DNA from 3 places in the Agromyces sp. GQ35 genome. Region 3 is predicted to be linked to each of the others. Evidence: predicted binding sites of a transcription regulator. Region 3 holds the regulator's gene; each other region holds the start of a gene.
What was found. Region 3 encodes LexA, which represses DNA repair genes until DNA is damaged. Its sites were predicted from a motif close to TCGAACANNTGTTCGA; they were not measured.
Positions count from the first base shown of each region.

Region 1 (3,315 bases), on a different contig from region 3:
GACGAAGGCCGCGGTGCTCGACAACGCCGCTCCCACGATCGTGCAGCACAAGCCGCGTCGCGCCGAGAAGTCGGCGTAGTCGCCGGCGAGAGCGAGCACGGCTCATTTTCCACACCGTCGTCGCGGGAGTCATCGCGGCCATCACCGGCTTCGCGAGCTCGTTCGCACTGGTGATCGCCGGCCTGCTCGCGGTCGGTGCGAACGAGACGCAGGCGGCATCCGGCCTGTTCGCGCTCTGTATCGCGACCGGGCTCACGTGCATCGCGCTGCCGCTCGTCACCCGTATGCCGGTCTCCTTCGCATGGTCGACACCGGGCGCGGCGCTCCTCGTCGCAGCTGCCGCCACGACGCAGCAGTTCGCAGCCGCGATCGGCGCCTTCATCGTCTGCGGAGTGCTGATCGTACTCGCGGGCCTGTGGCCGGCACTCGGCCGCGCGATCACGAGCATTCCGAAGCCGATCGCGAGTGCAATGCTCGCCGGCATCCTCTTCCCGATCTGCGTCGCGCCCGTGTTCGCGGCCGTCGAACAGCCCGCGATCGCGATACCGATGGTGCTCGTGTGGCTTCTATTCGCGCGCCTCGCCCCGCGATGGGCGGTGCCGGCTGCGATGCTCGTCGCCGTGGTGGGTATCGGGCTGATCGCCGGACCAGCCGTGCTCGAGAGCGAGGCAGTGCGGCCGCAACTCGAGTTCGTCGCCCCGATCTTCGACCCGTTCGTGATCGTGAGCCTCGGTCTGCCGCTCTTCATCGTGACGATGGCCGGCCAGAACGTGCCCGGGTTCGCGGTGATGTCGACCTTCGGCTACCGCCTTCCTCCTCGTCCGGTACTCGTCACCTCAGGCGCGGCGTCGGTTGCTGCGGCATTCGCCGGTGGGCACGCCATCAACCTCGCCGCCATCACCGCCGCGATCATGGCGAGCCCCGATTCGAACCCCGATCCCAAGCGGCGCTGGGTGGCGACCCTCACTTCCGGCATCGTCTACCTGCTGCTCGGTGCGGGTGCCGGTCTCGCTGCGGCGGTCGTGCAGGCCTCACCGCCGATCATCATCACGGCTGTCGCCGGGCTCGCGCTCCTCGGCGCCCTGGTCGCCTCCGTGACGAGCGCGCTCGAAGACTCAGCCCAACGCATCACTGCGATCGGCACGTTCCTCGTGACGGCATCTGGAGTGGTCGTCGCCGGCATCGGGTCGGCGTTCTGGGGGTTGATCGTCGGCGGGGTGCTCATGCTGTGGCTTCGACGGCCGAAGACTCGCTCGACGACGGCCGGTCTCGCCGGCCATGCGCCCGAACCCGAACCCGAACGCGTCGACGACACCCGGCGCGCCGATTCCGACCAGGAATAGTCAGTCGAACACCCGCACCAGTTGCCAGCGGTCGTCGTGGCGCTGCACATCGAAGACATGGCTCTCGCCGTCGTCGGCAGTGGCCTGGAATCGCCAACCCGCGATCTGCAGCGGCGCACGGCCAGGCGAGACATCGTGGTGTGCGATCGGCGCCCACCAGTCGCACTGGCCGACGAGCGTCGTCGGCGTATCGGTCACACGGTAGCGGCGGTCGCGCCAGACGAGTCGCTGCGGAAGCCCGACGTCGTTCGTCCACAACTCCACGAACTCACGGACGAGCGACATGGGCACCTCATCGATTCGAAGATACGTTCGATAATAGCATCGTGCTGCGGCACGCGAAACGCCGCCGTGCGATGAGCACGACGGCGTTCGCCCACGGCCACCGAGTGGCTGCGGACCCGTGTCTGCGTGGCGGTGTCAGGCCAGGTCGTCGTCGGTGCGCGCGCCGAAGACGATTTCGTCCCAGCTGGGCATCGAAGCGCGACCCTTCTTGGCGCCGTTGCGCGCCCCTGGAGGACTCGCGGAGGCCTTGCCGCCCCAGATGCTCCGGGCGGCCGTACCCGGCTTCTCCTCGACCGGCTGTTCCGGTGCCGGGGACTCCTGCACGGGAGCGGGCGCAAGCGGAGCGGGCGGCTGCTCCGCTTCGCTGCTCGCAGCCTCACGCTCGCCGCGACGACGGCGAAGGGCTTCGAGGAGGTCGGCCGTTTCGCCGAGCGTCTGTCTGGGCTCATCCGCTCGCTTGATCGCGGCGCGTGCTGCTGCCGGGCTCGATGCCTGGCTTCGTGCGTACGGGAGTGGTTCGAGATGCGGCGCCGTGTCGAAGTCGCCGTGTTCGGGCTCTTCGAAGGTGAAGGCTCCACTGTCGAAGCGCGACTCTTCGGACTCTGGGCTGACCGCGCGCAGGCGGGGGATGAGGCCGCCCTTCATCTCACCCTGCTGCGAGAGGGTGATCGCCTCGGAGTTCAGCGGCTGCAGCGACTGCTTTCGCGGCTCGAAGCTCCAGCGCGCGTCGTGGTCGATGGTTTCGGCCGTGAACTCGAGCTTGATGATCCAGCCGCGCTCCTCGTCTTTCCAGCTCGCCCAGCGCTCGCCATGTGCGCCCAGTTGCGAGAGGCGCTCACGGATGACGCCGCCGAACGTCGGCTGCTCGTCGGCCGGGTCGACCTCGGCGGTGACGTGGACCGGAACCGCGAGGGCCGAGGTGACCATGTGTTCGCGCTCGGCGAGCACCGGGCCCTCGAAACGGCGGATGTAATCGATGGCCGCACCGGTGACCTGGGCCACCTCATCGGCGGACATGCCGGCCCTGATGTGCGCCTGCACCTCTCGCGGCGAGGGTTTCGGCCCGGCGTGCTGCTCGGGCTGTGCCTGCCGGATGCGAGATTGCAGTACTTCATCGATCTCGATCCGGAAGCGCGCGCCATCGTCGGATGCGGCGAGCAACGCGCCGTTCTCGACTCCGATTACCTTGAGTTCCTGCATCGCGACAAGCCCTTCCGTGCCTTCGTCTCCGCCCAAGGATGCCATGTTCCGATGCGTGGTCGCGGGAATAGGGCGGGCGCGGCGGAAGTTGAGCACGAAGCAGCTGAGAGAACGCCGCAGAAGTGGTTTGCTTACGCAACCGTTTTGATGCAGACTATGGCCGCCGAATCTTCGGCGATGAGGAAATGGATGGGAATGGCAACGGATTACGACGCACCGAGGAAGACCGAAGACGACTCTGAGTCGATCGAGGCCCTCAAGGAGCGCGTCCCCGACAAGATGTCGGGCGTAGTGGATGTCGATGACGCCGACAACCCCGGTGGCTTCGACCTCGCTGGTGCCGATCTCTCCGACGTCGAACTCGACGTCGTGGTGCTTCCGCCGCAGGCTGACGAGTTCACCTGCGTGAACTGCTTCCTCGTGAAGCACCGTTCGCAGATCGACCACGAGACGAAGCTCGGACCGATCTGCTTGGAGTGCGCGTCCT
Region 1 is NZ_JCAXEO010000002.1:475,507-478,821, reverse strand. Features, by position in the region: gene clpX (ATP-dependent Clp protease ATP-binding subunit ClpX) at 1-79, shown strand, start outside; gene AC6CH0_RS14240 (benzoate/H(+) symporter BenE family transporter) at 105-1,343, shown strand; gene AC6CH0_RS14235 (DUF6504 family protein) at 1,344-1,628, opposite strand; gene sepH (septation protein SepH) at 1,764-2,828, opposite strand; gene AC6CH0_RS14225 (DUF4193 domain-containing protein) at 3,024-3,315, shown strand, end outside; gene AC6CH0_RS14220 (DUF3093 domain-containing protein) at 3,314-3,315, opposite strand, start outside.
Region 1: a site for LexA is predicted at 1,644-1,659, ahead of AC6CH0_RS14235 (DUF6504 family protein). Genes of this name have one in related genera too.

Region 2 (3,315 bases), on a different contig from region 3:
CCTCGTCGTCGATCTCGATGCGGATGCCGGTGCACACGAGCCGCTTCGCCCGCATGCGCTCGATGAACTCGTCGGCCAGCACCCTGAAGGCGAAGGCGAGCTGGTCGATGCGGTCGAGCGGTGGTTCGAACTCCTGCGCGACCTCGAACTCGGGAGGAGGCGTGCGGGCGAGCACCCTGGCCTGTTCGCGGCCCGATGCACGGTCGTGGGCGAAGGCACCCGCCGCACCGAAGCGGCGACGCACGTCGGCTTCGGGCAGCGCGGCGAACTCACCGAGGGTTCGCACCCCCAGCCGGTTCAACAGGGTCGAGGTGCGGGCATCGACGACGAGACCCACGGGCAACGGCGCGATGAATGCAGCGGATGCCCCGGGCGCGACGATGCCCACCGGTGACTCGCCGGCCGCCCTGGCCGCCTGCTCGGCCGCGAAGGGCCCGTCGGCGATCCCCACGCGTGCACCGGCCACCCCGAGCTCGGCGACGGTGTCGAGCAACGCCCGCGCCGCGGCATCCTCACCGCCGTAGTAGCGAGCGGGCCCGCGAGCCCGCATGGCGAGCGTGCCTGGGCGGATGAGTTGCACGCCCGGAACCGTCTCTTCGACTCGCCGCACGACCGGTTCGAACACGCGCACGTCGAGCGAGGCGTCGTAGTCGAGCAGGGTGAGGCCGGGGGAGCGGTACTGCGCCTCGCGCAGCTTCACGCCGCGCACGACGCCATCGCGCCGCGCCGCCGCAGAGCAGGCGAAGACCTGACCGCCGTCGGTGAGCGCGACGGGCGCGGAAGGATCGATGCCCGCCTCTCGGCAGGCCGCGAACACGGGCCAGTCGGGGCACCAGAGCACGATCGTGCGGGTGGGGTCGATGATCATCAGACGGCCCGCCGCTCGTATTCGGCGAGATGCACGGGCGCGGGGGGCGCGTCATCGGCGGCCTGGAAGGCGAGCGACCGATCTGGAAGCTGCAGGCGGGATCGGGCCCGCCGGCCGAACTCCCCGCGCCCACCCGCGGAGACGACGACATCGCGGTCGCTGAGATGGCCGTGTCCCAGCTCGAGCCCGTGCCACTCGCTCGCCTCGACCCCGAGGCTCGCATCGCTGCCCGGCCACTCGCCGGCGACGAGCAGCACGGTGCCGCGCTGCCTGAGTCTGGCGGTCAGTCGCGAGGTCTCAGCAGGCGCCACCCTGCCGACCGGTCGCACCGTCACGACGGGGATGACGTCGGCGAGCGCGGCGACCACGGTGAGCCACTGCCGCCCGGGATCGGGCACGAGCACGAGCCGTTCGAGGTCGATGCCGAACCGAGCTGCCGCCTCGACACCGAACTCGGGCATGCCGACGACGGCGACCCAGCGCCCGCTCGCGGATGGGCCGGCCATGAGCGCCATGAGCAGGGTCGTGGAACCCTCGACGGAGACGACGGTGCCTTCACGAAGGCTGCCGCCCGGGAGCACCCGTTCGAAGGCGGGATGCGTCGGCACGAGCTTCGAATCGAGCCGTGTCGCCTGCATCCCGCGGATGCGAGCCTGCAGCTCCTCGACGCGCGAGGGCACTTCGGCCGGGGCGAGGGGAGCGGTCATGGTCACCCTCACAGTTTCGAACACATGTTCGAATACGGCAAGTCGGCAGTGCCGACCGTCCCGGATGAGAGATCCGCTCCCGGAAATGCGAAAAGGCCGGATCAGAATTGATCCGGCCTTTTCGACACAAGCGTGCGCGAGGGGGGACTTGAACCCCCACGCCCGTTAGGGCACTAGCACCTCAAGCTAGCGCGTCTGCCATTTCCGCCACCCGCGCTCGTGTCAGGCCCTTCCGATTCCTCGGTGGCCCGAGAGAAGACATTAGCACGGTTTCCGGGGCGCTTCCGACACGCTGGCCATCGACGGATGCCCCGGCTAGCGTGAGAGGCATGGCCCCGTCACCCTCCGAGATCACCCCTGCCGCCGAGCTCGACGAGACGGCAACCGTGGCACGGGACCTGATCCGCTTCGACACCTCGAACTACGGTGAGGGCCGGGCGAACGGTGAGCGCGAAGCCGCCGAATACGTCGAGGCACGGCTCGCCGCGCTCGGACTCGCGCCGCAGCTCTTCGAGCCCGAACCGAGGCGTACGAGCGTCGTCGCGCGCGTGCCCGGCCGAGATTCCTCGAAGCCGGCGCTGGTCGTGCACGGGCATCTCGACGTCGTGCCGGCCGACGCCCGCAACTGGAGCGTCGACCCGTTCGCGGGCGAGGTGCGCGACGGCATGCTCTGGGGCCGTGGCGCCGTCGACATGAAAGACATGGACGCGATGATGCTGACCGCCCTCGGCGACATCATCGGTTCGGGTTCGCAGCCGGCCCGCGATCTCATCGTGGCGTTCTTCGCCGACGAAGAGGCCGGCGGCGGCCTCGGCTCCGGATGGCTCGTCGACCATCACCCAGAACTCTTCGCGGGGGCGACCGAGGCGATCAGCGAGGTCGGCGGCTACTCGATCACCGTCGGTGGCCGTCGCGCCTACCTGCTGCAGACCGGGGAGAAGTCGTTGCTCTGGATCCGCCTCGTCGCACGAGGTGTCGCGGCGCACGGCTCACGACTCATCCGCGACAACGCGATCACGAAGCTCGCCGAGGCGGTGGCGACCCTCGGGCGCACCGAATGGCCGATCCGCCTCACCGACACCACCCGTGAACTGCTCGGCGAGATCGCGGGCGTCCTCGGCGTCGACGCAGAACAGGTCTCGCCCGACGAACTCGCCCTCGCCACCGGTTCGGCCTCGGGATTCATCACGGCGACCCTGCGCACCACGTCGAACCCCACTCTGCTGACCGCGGGCTACAAGCACAACGTCATCCCCGACCGGGCCGAGGCGCTCATCGACATCCGCACGCTGCCCGGCGAAGAAGACGCCGTGCTCGCCGAGGTGCAGGCGCTCATCGGCGACCTCGTCGACATCGAGATCGTGCACCGCGACGTCGGGCTCGAGGCCGCGACATCCGGCGCCCTGGTCGATGCCGTGAAGCGCTCGCTCGAGGTGCACGACCCCGGCGTGCCGGTCTTCCCGTACCTGCTCTCGGGTGGCACCGACAACAAGGCGCTCAGTCGGCTCGGCATCGCCGGCTACGGCTTCGCGCCGCTGAAGCTGCCAGACGGCTTGGACTTCCCGGCGATGTTCCACGGCGTTGACGAGCGGGTGCCACTCGACGCATTAGTCTTCGGAAGGCAGGTTCTGCGGGACCTCCTCCTCGACTACTGATCGAATCAGTGAGTCTTCGGGAGGCAGGTCCTGCGCGACCTCCTCTCGACTACTGACCGATCTCATTCCTCCGACTTCCGCGGAG
Region 2 is NZ_JCAXEO010000002.1:273,591-276,905, reverse strand. Features, by position in the region: gene AC6CH0_RS13295 (DNA polymerase Y family protein) at 1-868, opposite strand, end outside; gene imuA' (DnaE2-dependent mutagenesis accessory factor ImuA') at 868-1,575, opposite strand; tRNA gene AC6CH0_RS13285 (tRNA-Leu) at 1,709-1,792, opposite strand; gene AC6CH0_RS13280 (M20/M25/M40 family metallo-hydrolase) at 1,905-3,230, shown strand.
Region 2: a site for LexA is predicted at 1,592-1,607, ahead of imuA' (DnaE2-dependent mutagenesis accessory factor ImuA'). Genes of this name have one in related genera too.

Region 3 (3,315 bases):
TCGAAGTAGGCCTCGTCGACCACGACGATGCCGCGCGCAGCGTCGGCGACCGCCTCGATCGTCTCGATCGAGAGCGGCGTACCCGTCGGATTGTTCGGCGCGCAGAGCAGCACGATATCGGGATCGTGCTCGTGCACTGCCGCGACCGCAGTGGCGGGACTCAGCTCGAACTCGTCGTCTCGATGCGCGGTGACCCACTCGGTGCCGGTGCCGGCGGCGAGCAGGCCGTACATCGAATACGTGGGATCGAAGCCGAGCACCGTTCGTCCCGGACCTCCATAGGCCTGCAGCACGTGTTGGAGCACCTCGTTCGACCCATTCGCAGCCCAGATCTGCGCCGGCTCGAGACCATGCCCAAGATACTCGGCGAGAGCATCGCGGAGCTCACTGAATTCGCGATCGGGATACCGGTTGAGCGTGAGGATGGCCGCGGCGACGCGGGCGACGATGTCGTGCGCGACGGCCTCGGGAATCGGATGCGTGTTCTCGTTGACGTTCAACGCGACCGGGACGGTCTTTTGCGGGGCACCGTATGGCGCACGACCGCGAAGGTCGTCGCGAATGGGGAGGTCTTCGAGACTCGTCACGAATCCATGCTAACGACGCACAGCGACGTGATTTCAGACTGTCGTCACGGAACGACCGGCAACGCGAGGCGCTGGCCAGGCTCGACCACCGCGTCGTCGAGACCGTTGAGGCGCATGATCTGGTCGATGACCTCACGCACGTCGGCAGCGGGATCGACCGACTCGGCGATCGCCCACAGGGAATCGCCCTGGCCGACGGTCACGTAGTCGAAGGTGGCGCCCGCAGCGTCGATATCGGCGGCAGCGGCGCCTGCGCCGAGCACGGCGACGAATGCCCAGACCACGAGCGGCACCGAAGCGAGCCCGGTGAAGACCACGCGGCCGCGCCGGGTGAGCCGCAACCGCGTGCGGACAGGAGTAGTCGCGGCGGACTCCGCCTGATGGGCCCCTGCGGGCTGGAAACCGGTCGTAATGGTCACTGCGCTCATGTCACACCTCCTGTAGGAGTCGTATCCGGCCCTCGGCCGGGAGGACCGGATACGAAACTCTGTTCCGAATATATCTTCGAACAATCGACATCGCAAGGACGAAATGCCGGAAACTCCTGTCGCGGATTCTCCGACACACTCGAACGAATGTTTGCCGCACCCGCGTGAGGCGGATACAGTTTCGAATGTCTGGAAGACAGTCGACCAGACACCACCGACATTCGGCCGCGAGACGGCCGTTACGAGGGGCGGAGACGTTGAGCACCGACATCGATGACGTGCAGGCAGTCGGCAGGCCGCGCCGCCGCAAGAGCCTGAGCGCCAAGCAGATCGCGATCCTCGAGATGATCCAGCGCTCCGTTTCGAGCCGCGGCTATCCGCCGAGCATGCGCGAGATCGGCGACGCGGTCGGTCTCTCGTCGCTGTCGAGCGTCACGCATCAGCTCAACCAGCTCGAACTCGCCGGATACCTTCGCCGCGATCCCAACCGTCCTCGCGCACTCGAGGTGCTGATCGAGCTTCCCGGCGTCACTGAGCGCAGCGTCACCTCGTCGGCCCCGACGCCCGTCGGCGACGCGGCGATGGTGCCACTCGTCGGCCGCATCGCCGCCGGCGTACCGATCATGGCCGAGCAGCAGATCGACGAGGTGTTCCCGCTCCCCCGCCAGCTGGTCGGCAAGGGAGAGCTGTTCATTCTCAAGGTCGTCGGCGAGTCGATGATCGACGCCGCGATCTGCGACGGCGACTGGGTCGTGGTGCGCTCGCAGCGCACCGCCGAGAACGGCGAGATCGTCGCGGCGATGCTCGACGGCGAGGCCACGGTCAAGGTGTTCCGCCAGCGCGACGGCCACACCTGGCTGCTCCCCCGCAACAGCGCCTTCGAGCCGATCGTCGGCGACCACGCCGAGGTGCTGGGCAAGGTCGTCGCCGTGCTGCGGGCGGTCTGATCCGTTCGTTCGCGCTGCCCGCGAACGTCACCGCGACATCGACACGACCGGCCGCGAAGGCCTAGCCTGCGGCAGGAGCCGAGCGCAACGGCGCTTCGGCTGCGCCCGGCGCGAGCGCTTGGAGCCACCCGAACACGGCCTCCATGAACCCGGCGTGATCGTCGCGGAACACGGTGTGCCCGGTCCCCGCCACCGTCTCGACGGTCATGCCCTGGCGGCGAAGCTGCCGCGCGACCTTCGCAGTGATGAGCAGGCTCTTCTCCGCCAGCACCACGAGCGTGGGAGCGACCAGGCGGGCGGGCGGCACGAGTCCCCGCGTGTCGGCGAACCCGAGAACGGTGCGCTTGTCCCAGTCGCGAAGTGTCGCGAGTTCGATCTCGACGTCGTCGGCACTCCATTTGGGGTTCATGCGAACGAGTGCTGAGCGACGAGGTCGCGGTGCCATGGCGAAGAACGCCTTGAACGCCCAGCCCTTCACCCCTGTCGGGAACGAGAACGCCGGGTCGATGTAGATCGCGGCACGCGGCGCCAGCCGGTCGGCGACGAGACTCGCCACGAGGCCGCCGAGCGAGTGGCCCATGACGACCTCGGGCGGCCGGTCGAGCAGGGGCGCCAGCGTCTCGACCACGTCGTCGGCCCACCTGGCGGGTGAGTACCGCACCGCGCGCGGGCTGCGTCCATGCCCGGCGAGATCGACGGCGAGCACGCGGAAGCCCCGCGCCTCGAGCTCAGCCGTGACCCGATGCCAGGCGCGCGAGTCCGACATGATGCCGTGGATGAGGATCGCCGTTCGCGAGCCGCCGCCGGATTCGTGGACCGCGAGTTGCATGGGCCGACCGTACGCGCCGCGCCTGTGCGTCAGCCCGGCGGGAGCCGAGCGGATGCCGCGAGCCCGCGACATCCGCTCGCCTCGAGCTATCCGGCGAGCACGGGCGCATCGAGCTGCGCGCGCACGGCGCGCGTCGCCTCGACGATGTGCCGCAGGGACTCGACGGTCTCGTCGTAGCCGCGGGTCTTCAGGCCGCAGTCGGGGTTCACCCAGAGCCGCGACGAGGGAATCGCCGCAGCGGCGCGCTCGAGCAGCGTCTGCACCTCGTCGGTGCTCGGCACGCGGGGAGAGTGGATGTCGTAGACGCCCGGCCCGATTCCGTGGTCGAAGCCGCTCGTCTCGAGATCGTCGACGACCTCCATTCGACTGCGCGCCGCTTCGATCGAGGTCACGTCCGCGTCGAGGTTCTTGATCGCGTCGATCACGACGCCGAACTCCGAGTAGCAGAGGTGCGTGTGCACCTGGGTCGCCGGCTCGGCGCCGCCGGTCGCGAGCCGGAACGAACCGACCGACCAGTCGAGGTA
Region 3 is NZ_JCAXEO010000003.1:514,036-517,350, reverse strand. Features, by position in the region: gene AC6CH0_RS17545 (histidinol-phosphate transaminase) at 1-587, opposite strand, end outside; gene AC6CH0_RS17540 (LysM peptidoglycan-binding domain-containing protein) at 632-1,015, opposite strand; gene lexA (transcriptional repressor LexA) at 1,285-1,962, shown strand; gene AC6CH0_RS17530 (alpha/beta fold hydrolase) at 2,024-2,791, opposite strand; gene metE (5-methyltetrahydropteroyltriglutamate--homocysteine S-methyltransferase) at 2,878-3,315, opposite strand, start outside.